One region of the Paenibacillus sp. 1182 genome, then DNA from elsewhere that is predicted to be linked to it. Evidence: riboswitches for the same ligand, from Rfam matches in the RefSeq annotation. Region 1 holds a riboswitch; each other region holds the start of a gene.
What was found. A riboswitch is a leader RNA that binds a small molecule or an ion and turns the genes downstream of it on or off. The one in region 1 is predicted to bind thiamine pyrophosphate.
Positions count from the first base shown of each region.

Region 2: it holds a riboswitch for thiamine pyrophosphate, as region 1 does, so the genes downstream of both, JOD82_RS23190 (ECF transporter S component) here and JOD82_RS01990 (thiamine phosphate synthase) in region 1, are expected to answer to the same signal.
Region 3: it holds a riboswitch for thiamine pyrophosphate, as region 1 does, so the genes downstream of both, JOD82_RS11720 (ABC transporter substrate-binding protein) here and JOD82_RS01990 (thiamine phosphate synthase) in region 1, are expected to answer to the same signal.
Region 4: it holds a riboswitch for thiamine pyrophosphate, as region 1 does, so the genes downstream of both, tenA (thiaminase II) here and JOD82_RS01990 (thiamine phosphate synthase) in region 1, are expected to answer to the same signal.

Region 1 is NZ_JAFICR010000001.1:397,753-401,311, reverse strand. It holds gene thiO (glycine oxidase ThiO) at 1-998, opposite strand, end outside; gene JOD82_RS01990 (thiamine phosphate synthase) at 1,063-1,656, opposite strand; TPP riboswitch at 1,921-2,029, opposite strand; gene JOD82_RS01985 (ABC-F family ATP-binding cassette domain-containing protein) at 2,124-3,559, opposite strand, start outside.
Region 2 is NZ_JAFICR010000013.1:122,225-125,783, reverse strand. It holds gene JOD82_RS23195 (ABC transporter ATP-binding protein) at 1-1,251, opposite strand, end outside; gene JOD82_RS23190 (ECF transporter S component) at 1,251-1,847, opposite strand; TPP riboswitch at 2,098-2,207, opposite strand; gene JOD82_RS23185 (TatD family hydrolase) at 2,251-3,048, opposite strand; gene JOD82_RS23180 (polynucleotide kinase-phosphatase) at 3,069-3,559, opposite strand, start outside.
Region 3 is NZ_JAFICR010000005.1:57,173-60,731, forward strand. It holds gene JOD82_RS11715 (hypothetical protein) at 111-293, shown strand; gene JOD82_RS11720 (ABC transporter substrate-binding protein) at 301-1,344, opposite strand; TPP riboswitch at 1,539-1,648, opposite strand; gene JOD82_RS11725 (pyridoxamine 5'-phosphate oxidase family protein) at 1,918-2,352, shown strand; gene JOD82_RS11730 (bifunctional 2',3'-cyclic-nucleotide 2'-phosphodiesterase/3'-nucleotidase) at 2,575-3,559, shown strand, end outside.
Region 4 is NZ_JAFICR010000008.1:275,263-278,821, forward strand. It holds gene thiM (hydroxyethylthiazole kinase) at 1-818, opposite strand, end outside; gene tenA (thiaminase II) at 893-1,582, opposite strand; TPP riboswitch at 1,719-1,821, opposite strand; gene JOD82_RS17940 (AEC family transporter) at 2,000-2,953, opposite strand; gene JOD82_RS17945 (NAD-dependent malic enzyme) at 3,027-3,559, opposite strand, start outside.

The DNA.
Region 1 (3,559 bases):
CCCTCGACCCCAGGAACAATGCCTATAAAAGGATGACCTGATACAGCCTGCGGACGTAAGCCCGCCCAAGCGCGTATAAAAGAAGCTTCACGGACGCGCGGCAGCCAGGCAGAGGCACGTGCCAACACCCCCTCCAAGCCTCCTACGGTCACCTCTTCGTCATATTGATGTGGAAGGCTCGTTGCCCCAATCCAAAGCTCGTTATTCTGTTTAGGCACGAGGTAAATATCATCAGCATAAATGGTATATTCTAACGGGTGATCCTTCAAGGAGACCGCTACCGCTTCGCCCTTGACCGGATAAAGTGGATATTCAAACCCAACCTGCGCTAGCAATTTCATGCTATCCAAGCCTCCGGCAATAATGACCTGATCGCAGGAAAAAAAACCACTATCTGTGCGGACACCGCAAATTCGATCATCCTGTATGACCAGTTGCTCTGCCTGTGTACCAGACCATACCGTTGCTCCCAGCACCGCAGCAGCACCTGCATAAGCACGGCAAAGCTGGACAGGAGCCACTTGTGTCTCCTTTGAACGATATATTGCCCCGATCGCTTGTTCATCCAAACCTGGAATTCGTCGGGCCAATTCTTTCGCATCCCACCAGATAGGACAATCACCCTTTCGCGTTTTAGCAGCTTTCCAGCGTTTTTGGCCTTCAGTCTCCGTACGGAAAGGGGTCACAAACCCTTCAGTACGGAATTCCACCGAAATACCTGACAAACGCTCTAGATCACAGACAAGCTCAGGGAATGCATCTCGACTTATGCGAGCAAATCGTGATAGCTCAGAGTCGGTGAACTCTTCACTTTCCGCTGCCAGCATTCCAACCGCTGCTCCTGAGGCTCCCTCACCCGGGATCAATCGTTCCAGCATAATCGTACTTCTTCCCTCCTTGGCCACATGATAAGCAATGGAACTGCCGATGACACCTCCACCTATGACCAAGCATTCAGCGTGTCCAATCGCTCTTTCCTCTGTGTGTATCTTTAGCATTTGTTCCGTATCTCCTCTCCATAAACCCTTCTGCTTTCAGCTTGCCTCTACTCTCGTTTTCTCGCTACAGGCTGTGAACTACAAGGTCTGCCATTCGCCTATACTCCATTGCAGCTGCAACGGGCGACTCAGCCTCCCATATACCAGACATCACCGCAATTCCGCTTGCTCCGGCCCTATAAAGCTCCGGGATATGATGCGGTTGTATGCCGCCTAGCGCAATCACCGGAATGTTCGACAACCTGCAAATATGTTCAAGCTGAGCTAAACCCCGCGGTACAATACCGGGCTTACAATGGGTCTCATATACGTGACCATAAAGTACATAGTCCGCTCCTGCCCGCTCAGCAATTTGCATCTCCTCCAAGGAATGTACAGACACTCCACAGCGTGTACCCTTTGGAAGTAGGCTTTTCACATCCACAACAGGTAATCCATTAGCTGGTAATTGAACGGCTCCGACCAAAGTAAGTAAAGCTACATCCACACGATCATTTACTACAATTTGTTGCAAAGGAACTTCCTGCTCCACCAGGCTGCGAGTCAAAGAAAGCAATGCAGAGGCACCATTCTGTTTTAAACGTGCGTGTACATAATGAACATACGGACAAATCACAGCAGCCACTTGGGCGGCTTGTGCAAAAGTGCCCTTTTCCATCGAAATTGCGTGTAATTCGATTTTGTCTTCACCTCACATTGGACTAAAGGATCTAAGCTTAGCCAGCCACGTCTACCAGCAGGAATGAAAGGGGATTATATGTGAATCGTCTACGGAAGCTCGAACTACTTAAAATGAACGAAACGCAAAAAAACCACTTCCCCAAGGAAGTGGTTTAACGAACGTCCAATAATCGAACGGACCATGAATCCGTATACGTGTATCGTCCCACGCACAAACAAAAATAAAGATGGTGTTGCCTTGTTTGTACGGCGCTCACTTCCCTACGCTGGCATAACCCAGATCAGGTGCAAAGGGTCCGAAATCCATTTATTCCGTCTCAGCCGCATGGGCGGCTCCCCTAGTGTGACTATTTTATTGTATAAGCTAAAGATAGCTTAGCATATTTTTCTAATTCTGCAAACCCCACTTCGTGTGAAATTTGCTGGAACTGGATTTAGCTGATTTTAGTTAACTTTACTTGACCACTCTTCCACATTCCACGTTTTGGTTACCCAATCCTCGTAAAAGTCCGGTTCGTGAGATACAAGCAATACGGTCCCTTTGTATTCCTTCAAGGCACGTTTCAGCTCATCCTTTGCTTTAACATCCAAGTGGTTGGTAGGCTCATCGAACAGTACCCAGTTGCTTTCACGCATTAACAGTTTGCAAAGACGGACTTTAGCCTGTTCTCCACCACTGAGCGCAGATAGCGGACGCGTGATATGCTCATTTTTCAAACCGCAACGCGCCAAATGCGCTCGTACTTCATGCTGGTTCAAATGCGGAAATTCATTCCACACATCGTCAATCGGTGTAATTTTCTCGGCCTTTACTTCCTGCTCAAAATAAGCGGGCTGCAAAAAATCACCTTGATAAGTTTTTCCACTGATTGGCGGAATTTTTCCCAATATGGTTTTGAGCAATGTCGATTTACCGACACCATTGTAGCCGACAATTGCAATCTTTTCGCCACGTTCAATCGTCATGGACATTTTAGGCAAAAGGGCATGTGTATAACCAATCTCAAAATCAATACCCTCAAATACCGTCTTTCCGCTTGCACGTGCCTCTTTGAATTGAAAGGTTGGTTTTGCGGCTTCTTCAGGCTTATCAATACGTTCGATCCGATCAAGCTGCTTTTCACGGCTCTTTGCTCGGCCTGACGTAGAGGCACGCGCTTTATTACGCTGAATAAAATCTTCCTGTTTCTTAATAAAATCCTGTTGCTTCTCATAAGCATCAATATGCTGGGCTTTGTTCAGATCCGCCATTTCGAGAAACTTTTCATAATTAGCTGAATAACGGGTCATCTTGGCAAATTCAAGATGGTAAATAACATTAACGACCTGGTTCATAAATTCAGTATCATGTGAAATAAGAATAAAGGCATAGGGATAGTCCTTCAAATAGCGCGTAAGCCATTCAATATGCTCTACATCCAAATAGTTGGTAGGCTCATCCAACAGCAGGACATTCGGCTTTTCCAACAGCAACTTAGCAAGAAGAACCTTTGTCCGTTGCCCGCCACTAAGTGCGGATACATCCCGATCCAGTCCTATGGCCGACAGACCTAGTCCATTCGCCATTTCTTCAACCTTCACATCAATGAGGTAAAAATCCCCCATATCCAGTTGCTCCTGAATTTCACCCATCTGTTCCAGCAACACTTCCAACTCATCAGGAGAAGCATCCCCCATTTTGTCAGTAATCTGCATCATTTCCTTTTCCAATTCCAACAAAGGAAGAAAAGCATCCTTCAATACATCACGTACCGTTTTGCCCGGTGTCAGCTTGGTATGCTGATCCAGATAGCCGTAACGCACACGTGGAGTCCATTCCACTTTACCCTCATCCTTAAGCAATTTTCCAGTGAGAATGTTCATGAGTGTCGATTTACCAA
Region 2 (3,559 bases), on a different contig from region 1:
CACTTCCGGCTCACGAATCATAGCCGTAGCAATACTCAACCGCCTTTTTTGGCCTAACGAAAGCTGATACGGATGCCGCTCGTCCAGCCGCTCCAGTCCGAACTGTACGAGCATCCGATCGACCCGTTCCCGGCACTGTTCAACGGTATACAAGCTCTTGGGTAACGAATACTCTAGTTCCTTTCGTACGGTATGCGCTACAAATTGCAGCTCGGGATTTTGAAACGCGAACCCGATACGCTCTGCCAGTTGTTCTGTACTGCCTGCCTCAATTCCGCGCACGCTATAACGTCCCTGTGTGCGAAGTAAGCGCATCATGGAGAGCAGTAGCGAGCTTTTGCCAGCCCCGTTTTCACCAACCACGCCAATCCAGTCGCCAGGCTTCACCTGCGCATGCTCCACATAAATCACTGAACTTAAACCGCGGAGGCCGCTAAAATGTTCTAGCTCCAGCACATCAGTCCCCGCACCATTCTGTTGCGTCACTGCTTCACTCCAACGTGGCGAAGACGCTTCATTCCATACTCCCGGATACCACACGCCGTACTCGGACAATGCCTGCCGGTGCACATGAAATACTTCTTGGGCCCTTCCATCTGCAATGATCTCCCCTTGAGCAGAAAGCACCACAATCCGATCCACATCATGGACAATTTCATTAATTTTATGCTCCACAATCACCAGTGTCTGGTCTACCGAAATGTTGCGAATGGTATCCCACACCTGTGTAGTGCCTTCCTCGTCCAACAAAGCCGTGGGCTCATCCAGAAAAAGCACTTCTGGCTCCATAGCCAGCACAGACGCAATCGCCAGCCGCTGCTTCATTCCCTGTGACATGCTGCCAATGGGCATATGTATATCATCCGTCGATAGACCCACCTGTATCAGCAGCTCGCGAATACGGGATCGCATCTGCTCCCGGGGAACCTGATTATTTTCCAACACAAAAGCCAGTTCCTCATCTGCATATGACATACAGAACTGCGTATCAGGATCTTGAAATACAATACCTGAGACACTTGGGATTACAGCAGCATCGCATTTCATAGGCACTTCTATCGTGCGTGGAATCAGACCGCTTAACACTTGGAGCAGTGTTGATTTACCGCATCCACTCGGTCCCAGTAGCAGCAGCTTTTCCCCCTTGCGGACAGACAAAGACATATTGTGAAAAAGCAGCTCTTGCTCACCGGGGAATTTCAACCGTAGCCGGGTGATCGAAGCCACCACATCTTCGGTTGCCCGGCTCATCAATCCAGCCCCTTATAATCTTGTTCCGTTGCAGGCCTCAAACTTCGCGTGACTCCGGTTACCTCCAATGCCTTAGCCAGATAGAACGCGAATACCCCGGCAATCACAATACTGCCAATCATCCGAAATCCAATATACAAAACATAGTTCCAAGTCGATAGCTGATCAATATACCCGTAGCTGAAGTCTAAAATCAGAGAAGTGACAGCCGCCCCAGCCGCAGCTAGCGAAGCAACCCACAGGTTTGCGTTCCGATACAGAAAAGCCGCAAAAAACAGCTCCGCTCCCAAGCCTTGCAGCAGGCCATAGTACAAGGTGGACATACCCCATTCGCTTCCCAAAAAAGCACTGACCGTTGCCGCTGCCACCTCTGCCAAAATCGCAACACCCGGCTTGCGAATGATGAGATAAGCAAACGTACCTGCCATAAACCACATGCCATACATCAGTTGCTCGGCGTGTAGACCCAATGGTTTCATCAAATCATAGGCAGGTCCCCATATTTTGTAGATCAACCCGAACACAACAGCGATCACAATCGTGACCAAAATATCCGTCAGTTTCAACCCTTTGGACGCTCTTACAGCAGTATTCATTATTGCGTGCTCCCCTTTTTCCTTATAGTTGGCCTCTTGGCCATGAAAAAAAGCTTGTCTGGAGCTGAATCTCCAGGCAAGCTTTATGCGCAGTAAAAGGTGAAGCACCATACAAAACATCATTCGTCGATATGCCTTATATAACCAGTAGTCTAAACTACTACACTGATACCCAGCCAAGTCAGGATCAAGGTAAAATGCTAGGACATACATTGAATCTATCGACAACCGCAAAAAAAAGCGGCATTCCTGTATAGTGTTCTTGGTTTCTCTACGCTGGCATTACCCAGATCAGATTTCACGGTCAGTGGCAAGGGCCACCCTCTCAGCCTGACTTTCTCAAGCTCCCGACAATGCTTTTTAATTCACTATAATATATACCACATCTATGGCTTTGACAATCCTATAATCCGAAGAAACGTTTAGCCGTTTCCGTCGTCGCGATTTCGATCTCCATCATGCTTCGACCTGTACATTCGGCTATCGTAGCAGCAATGTGAGCGAGATACATGGGCTCATTACGCCCTTCTTTAGGCTTCACAGGCAAATTACGCGGGGTCAAAAATGGAGCATCCGTTTCAATCATCAGACGGTCCAAGGGAATATCTCTGACCAGTTCACGCAGATGCTTCCCCCGCCGTTCGTCGCAAATCCAGCCGGTGATTCCGATATACAGTCCCATTTCTACATACGTACGCAATTCCTGTTCCGTGCCGGTAAAACAATGCACTACCGCTTTATCAACAAGCCCTTGATACTCCCGAAGCATAGCGACAAAGTCCTCATGTGCATCTCGTTCATGCAGAAATAACGGCATTTTCAGCTCACCCGCCAGTTGGATTTGCTCGCCAAACCATCGGCGCTGCACATCACGTGGCGAAAAATCACGGTTATAGTCCAATCCGCATTCCCCTATGGATACGACCTGCGGCTGACCCGCCAACTGGCGGAGCTGCTGAATCGTGTCTGCACTGCAGTCTTTGGCATCATGGGGATGCACGCCAGCTGTCGCATACAGCTTGCCCGGATAACGCGCTGCATACTGAGAAGCTTCCCGACTGCTGCGGACACTGGTCCCGGTAATAATCAGCGGTGAAATCCCTACAGCCGCGGCTCTCTCTACCACCTGTTCCCGATCTGCATGAAACGAACGATGCATCAAGTTCACACCAATATCAATTAACGGTGTACCCCTTTCCATCTCAATCCCTCCCTCGCAAACTACAATCTTGGATCAATCGGCTCTGATTCCAGAGATAGTGCGGCAAGGACGCATTCATGAATACGATCTACCGTATCCTTGCGGACAAAACGTTCCACGCCTTCCATACCAAGCGCTCCTTCCATCAGGGCATGACGCTCCTTTTTGTTCGTTCGACGCTGCTTCAGACGCTTTAAATTCTCAGGGGCAAGATAATCCATACCGTAAATGATGTGCAAATACTTCCGGCCTCTCACCTTGATTGCAGGCTGAATCATCTTGTCCCGATTTTTCATCAAAAAGCGTTCCGGCTTGATCACAATCCCCTCATGACCATCCTCTGTCATCTCGTTCCACCAACGAATGACCTCTTCCTCGCTTGCTTCGTCCGTGATCACGCGATACTCTGTCTCCATAAACAGGGAAGACAGCCCAGCCAGCTCCCGGTTTTGCTCCATATGCCAAATATGAGAATGGTCGAAAAAAGTCTTTCCGCTGTGTGCCAGCGTAT
Region 3 (3,559 bases), on a different contig from region 1:
GCCAACTGCCTTAAAAGCACCTTAGTTTTTAAGCTAGGTTGTGTAGCATTTTTACACACAAGCGCATCTGTTTTTGCGCTTTAGATACTATGGGACTAAAGAAGAACCAAGTGGAACGAGAACGAAGTGGGCGGAATGGTGCTGTACAAGCGTTAGCATTCGCCTTTGTACCCAGATTTCAACCTCTGGATATTCATAAGAGAAATCTGGGTACAACAGCGATGGGAAGCATCATCCGACTGCGTAGTGGCGCTTCGTTCACTTCTCTAGTTCAGTCTTATTTAGTGGTTTAACAAATGGTCAGCGCTTGGGCAAGAAGTCGTTTGTGAAGGCCTTATCGACTTCCAAAGGCTTGCTGAGCAGCTTGCGTTCGTACATCCAGTCCGAATAGTTTTGCCATACCTCCGCTTTTTGCACGCCCCATTGCGCGGCATCATCCTGATAACGTGGGCTTAGCCATTTTTGGCTGGCAAGTACCAGTTTTTTATCCAGCTCCGGTACAGCTTTGCTTAAGATGTCCGCGGCTTCTTCCGGATGGGCGATAGTGTATTCATAGCCTTGGGCGGTAGCGTCCATGAACGCTTTGACCAGCTCGGGATCATTTTTTATCGTCTGTTCGTTGCTCACAATTACAGGCGTATAGTAGTCGAGGCTTTTGGAATAATCTTTTACATACAGCATATCCAATGGCTCATCTCGAAGTTGGGCCTCGATTCCGGTCCATGCGTAGAAAATCCAGGCAAAGTCGATATCCCGCTTCACGGCTGTAAAATAGTCTGCATTGCCCATGTTGACGATCTTCACTTTGCTCACATCGCCTTTGTCTGAATCCATGATGGATTTCATGACCGCTTCTTCTACGGGAGAGCCCCAACCGCCGTATTTTTTACCTTCAAAATCTTTCGGGCTCTTAATTCCGCGATCTACCGGGGCTGCGAAGCCTGAGGTATTATGCTGAATCACCGCAGCGATGGATACAAGCGGCACACCTTGCGTGCGGGCCTGTGTGACGCCTTCTTGGTAGCTGATACCAAAAGGTGCAGCATTAGAAGCAACCATTTGATCGGCTCCGCCTGAACCAGGTTGAACAATTTGGACATTCAAACCTGCTTTTTCGTAAAATCCTTTGTCCTTGGCGACATAGAGTCCCGTATGATTCGTATTGGGTGTCCAGTCGAGCACGATTTTAACATCTTTGAGCCCCTTTGCCGGAGTAGACGTTTGAGTGTCGGTAGCGGAAGCCGCTTCTTGGGATGTAGGGGGACTTCCACCGCAAGCGGTCAGGGTCAGGGCCAAGAGCCACAGACTGATCAGTCCCAGGCTTAATATTTTCATGCGCTTCATCGTTAGTGTTCTCTCCTTTTGATTACCCGTTATCCATCCAATCAGACAGCTTAAGTTTCCCATTTTCATAAAAATAACATCTGCCGGACGCGATCTTTCCAACAACTTAATCCTCAACAAAAAAAGCGCCCCGAGTTTCCGGGACGCTTGCGCTTGTATATACCAAAGTAAGGGATGGTCCTATGTAAAAAAGGCACATCTTGCTTAAGCATTCCTACGCTGGCATTACCCAGATCAGGTTGTAAGGGTCAGTGTCTTGGGACACACTCTCAGCCGGCCGATTCCAGCACCCCTGGCATTGTATGGTTTAATGGGTTCATTTATTCGGGTTTACTACGACGATTATATGCTTTGAATGCAGGTCTGTCCAGCATGAAGGGAGAGATAACGGTTCATTTGCCGAACGACAGGGTACACTTTTACTGTGAGCTTTGATCTGAAAATGAGTATGAATCAATCCGATTCGATCCGGTCATGTTATTTTCAGAACAGCTGCGCAGGTAGGTTCAGATGGGCTGGTGCCCAATGGCATGGCGTAGAGAATTCTAATTCGTGAAAAGGAGTTGTTGTACTGTGGGTAAAACGGAAACATTGGATCGCAACCAACTGGAACAAGCCATTGTGAAGGCTTTGGATAACAACAAATTTTGTACGTTAGGTACGGTAGAGGGTGGCAAACCGAAAGTACGCTATATGGCCCTTTTTAACGATGGAATGAACATTCATCTGGCGACAGATCGCAAAACGCATAAAGTGGATGAGCTAAAGGACAATCCGAATGCTTATCTGCTGCTGGGTTATGAGGTTGGCGGTACGAAGGAAGTTGTTGAAGTGGAGGCTACCGTCCAAATTACAGCTGATGAGGGGCTACGCAAACAAGTGTGGAACGACTCCTTGAAGGAGTGGTTTTCCGGACCGGACGATCCCGATTATGTCATTCTGGACGTGAATCCGACTCGCATTGAGTATGTGGGTCAGCAAACGGAGCGCCAGGTGTGGAAGAAATAATACGAATATAAATGGATAAGCCAGTAAATCTCCAATTTTTTCAGGAGGTTTGCTGGTTTTTTTATGTTTGAGAAAATTAATTATTTTTTCATAAATAATTTTAAGTAAATGACTACTCTTTTGTCTGGCGTTGGATTAAAATAGAAATGGTGAGTTCAAGGCTTACATATATGTGCAAAAGTATGTATATGAGGCATACACCTTAATGAGGAGGGGTATATTTTGTTATTACGTAAAAATTGGTTTAAAGGGTTTACAGCAGCAGTTGTAGCTTGTAGCATGCTGGTGTTTTCAGCCGCTCCATCCTGGGCAGCTAGTGATTCTCGTGATAGCGCTACGGTGAATTTGCGGATCATGGAAACAACGGATATCCATGCGTCCCTGATGAACTACGATTACTATTCGGACAAAGAAACCAACGAGTATGGCTTGGTTAGTACAGCTAGCTTGATCCAGAAGGCACGTAGTGAAACAAGAAACAGTATGCTGTTCGATAATGGTGATTTGCTGCAGGGCAACCCATTAGGCGATTATATGGCCCGCAACAAAACCTTTGAGAAAGAAGGCGGTGTCCATCCGGTCTACAAGATGATGAACCTGATGGGCTATGATGCAGCTACAGTGGGCAACCATGAATTCAACTACGGTCTCGACTTTCTGGACAAATCGCTCAAGGGAGCTGATTTTCCTTATGTAAATGCGAACGTTTATGTTGATAAAGGGGGCCAAGCTACTAAGAATTATTTTACCCCTTATCAGATTCTTGATAAAACAGTAACGGACGAGAAGGGCGAAGAGCATACACTCAGAGTGGGTGTGATCGGTCTGGTCACACCTCAAATTATGCAGTGGGATGAAGCCAATTTGAAGGATAAAGTCGTTACGAAGGATATTGTGGAAACGGCGAAAAAGTTTATTCCTCAAATGAAGACGGAAGGTGCTGACATTATTGTCGTGCTTGCGCATACCGGTTATGAGGATGTGCCACAAACGCCACTGATGGAGAATGCCGTTAAGTATTTGAGCCAGGTGGACGGAATTAACGCTATTCTGTTTGGGCATGCTCATAAATCTTTCCCTGGCCCTGATTTTAAAGATATGAAGGGTGTAGATCTGGATAAGGGAACCATTAATGGGGTACCAGCCGTGGAAGCTTCCTCATGGGGCAAGGATCTGGGTATCATTGACCTGAGCCTAGAAAAGAAAA
Region 4 (3,559 bases), on a different contig from region 1:
GTTCCGGCTTCATGGATCGAGACATGCCCCTCTAGTGAACCTGTATGCAGTTTGGCCAGCTCGTCGAGAAAGGCAATCTGGAAGCTGCCGGGCCCCAGCTCTGCGGTACGTGCTGCGGCTCGAGAAGCTGCTGCACCGTAAAATGCCAAACCTGCTGTACCTGCGAGCAGCAGGTTGGGTTCAACAGCTGCAAAGGCACCTAACACAGAGGTCAGCAGACAGCCTGCTCCGGTTACCTTCGTGAGGAGCGCGTCTCCGCCGCTAATCATTCGTGCTTCGGCCCCATCGGTGATGACGTCCTCTTTTCCAGTAATGACAACCATCGTATTGAGCGTTCGAGCAGCCCGAATTGCCAGATCGACATGGTCGCTGTCAGCACTGTCACCGGCATCTACGCCTTTAATCTCACGCGCTTCTCCAACAAGATGTGCGACTTCGGCTGCATTGCCCCGCACCAATGAGATTTTGACTTCACTCAGGATTCGCAGTGCCGATTCAGTTCTAAAGCTCGTTGCTCCCGCACCGACCGGATCTAGCAGCACCGGAACACCGTGTGCATTCGCCGATTGTCCAGCAATGATCATGGCATCCACCAGTTCGCGGTTCAGTGTACCGATGTTTAACACGACGGCGCCTGCTATTTTTGCCATATCTGCTACTTCCTCAGGTGCATAGGCCATCACCGGGGAGGCGCCCAATGCATACAGACCGTTGGCCGTAAAGTTGGTGACTACCACATTGGTCATATTGTGAACGAGGGGTTTGCTGTTTTGTACCTTCGTCAGGAGATCCGAATAACTTTTTTTCCATGTACTCATAATGATTATCCTCTCTATAGTTGGTGGTTCAACAGGGCATTAACCGTACTTCACGCATCGAATCGCCAGGCTGACTATTCCAAGACCGCTGCCTGCATCTGGACCGGCCATTCTTCCTGCTTATAAGCCATATCCCAGAACTTATATTCCAGCTGGCAGCTCAGTATAAAATGCTCAATCATCCGCTCCCGCTCAGCAGCCGTTGCGTCTTTCGCCCAAGCATCTACACGTTCTCGGAACTTGAGTGTTGTATCATCAAGCTGGTCTCCATAGAAGCCAATCCATTCATAGAACGGATGAGACTCATCCGGCTTTACTTCATCCAGCAGCCTGCGACCAATCTCGGCATACGTCCACATACATGGCAGCAGCACAGCCAAGATCTCGCCCAGGCTACCCTCATGCGCAACCGTCAGCATGTGACGGATATAGTGATGAGCCGACGGAGCGAGCGGATATCCCTGCAACTCTTCATAGGTCACCCCTGCGACAGCACAGAAATTTTGATGCGGATGAACCTCGCTGTGGAGAATAAAAGAGATTTGTTCATTTAATACAGCCATATCCTCCCGATTGGTGCATTTGGAGATTGCGATGCCGTATATCCGCATGTAGGCGTTCAAATATTCAAAGTCCTGTTTTACATAGTGAATCAGCTGTCCCCTTGTCAAACTTCCTTCAGCAATACCTCTCACAAAGGGATGCTCAAAAATCGCTTGAAAAATGCCGTCCGCCTGCCGACGGAGTTCTTGTGTAAAACTCAATTTCGCCACCTCCATAAAATTGAAGAGCAAGAAGTCCTGTAAGAATATAATTCCGGAACAACGCTAAAAAGCCGCCCCAGAAAAATGGAGCGGCTTCAACAATAGGCCCAATACGCAAAAAACGCTTGAAACCTTATATACGAAGGCTCCACTTTCCTACGCTAGTACGAACTAGATCAGGTTCAAAGGGTCCAAGATACGTTCTTGTCTCAGCCATAGCGGCTCCCCTAGTGGACTTCTATTCTTTTGACTATTACTGTACATACGTTCATACGCTATGTCAAACATGTCTATCTGGTCAAGGGCCAAACGACAGAGCTGAAGTTCGCTTCCGAGAGGGAAAAAGGCGCTGGAGAAGATCAGTTCCGTCTACACGAAGGAATTCGCGGCAGGCTCCAATGTCTAAATAATCAGCATTTATACCAATAGAGAAATCAGTACTGGGAGTGTAACGAGCGATATGACAGCACTGATGACAAAGGAGGAGGCTGTTTCTGATTCCAGGCTTTCAAAACGGGTGGCGATCATAGCAGCGACTGCTGAACCCGGGAAGGAAACGAGCAGAACTGCCTTCACAGTATCTGCAGACGACAGACCGCATAGGTAGGCGATCAGCAGCATTAATAAAGGCTGTACAATTGTTTTTAACAGTGCGATGGCAAAGGCACTTACACTAAAACTAATGTTGCGTACGCCAATGGTCACTCCGACAGCGAATAAAGCGGCCCCGGACGTAATGTCTCCGATTTGATTCAACGATTTGTTCAACAAATCCGGTGAATGGAAGCCGAACAAGGTCAAAATTACACCAATCAGTGGAACCAGCGCCAGCGGTTCTTTTAATCCATGAAGAATGGAGTCCCAGATTAACCTTCCGAGGTGACCGTTCCGTTCTTTGCCTGAATTCCTGCTGGCTACGGTAGCTATAATGGTAGCCGCCGGGTCAAGGACGGCATTGACTACGATCCCGGTAAGCGCAATCGGAATGGCGACAGCAGCGGAACCGTAGATGGCTCCAAGCACAGGAATGCCCATAAAAGCAAAGGTCGGCTGTGCCGAGTTCAAAGCAAACATGGCGGCATCCTTGACCGACTGCTTCCCCGCAAAGCGGGACAGTAGAAGGAGAACGGTAAAAAAGCCGACAATGCCAATGAACAGGGCCAGCAGGAATGGCCATTGCTCGATGAGCGCTTTCCTGTCCGTTGTCGTAATACCGATGAATAGATGCGCAGGTAGTGCAAATTTGGTAACGAGCGCATTTAGGGTTTTGGAGGAAGAGGCATCAAAGCTTTTGTAATGCCCCGCTAACCACCCTAAAATAATAACGAAAAAAATCGGCACCAAAATATACAAGATATGTCCGACACTCATAGATTGATTCTCCTTGCTTGAACTGACGTATTCTGCCTGTCTGAACAAGGCAATCTCCTTCTTAAATGGAGCATTAGTGAGGGTGATGTATTACGCTTTCCACTGCTTTGACCTTGACATATTCCGGTTTCCACATTGCATCCCGTATAGCTTGTTCAACATTTGAAATGTGTGCCTGAGCTACCTGATCCTGAATCGCTGCTTTCGCTACCGCAACCGCAACAACGTACGAAACATCACGTAATTTTTGGATATGAGGGAGCAACGCACCGCCAGGCTTATTCGAATCTACGCCATTGGCAACGGCATCTGCTGCGGCTGTAAACATCGCAGGGGTAATCCTTTTGGCTTTAACCACAATCGCACCCAGACCCAGTCCCGGGAACACAAAGGCATTGTTCGCCTGTCCAATTTCAAATTTCGTACCGTTATAAGTGACGGGGTCAAAGGGGCTTCCGGTAGCAATTAATGCCTTGCCATCGGTCCACCGTATTAGATCCTCAGGTATAGCTTCTGCAAGATTTGTAGGATTGGACATGGGCATAATGATCGGGCGTTCTACATGCTTCGCCATCTCTTTGATGATCTCTTCAGAAAAGGCACCGG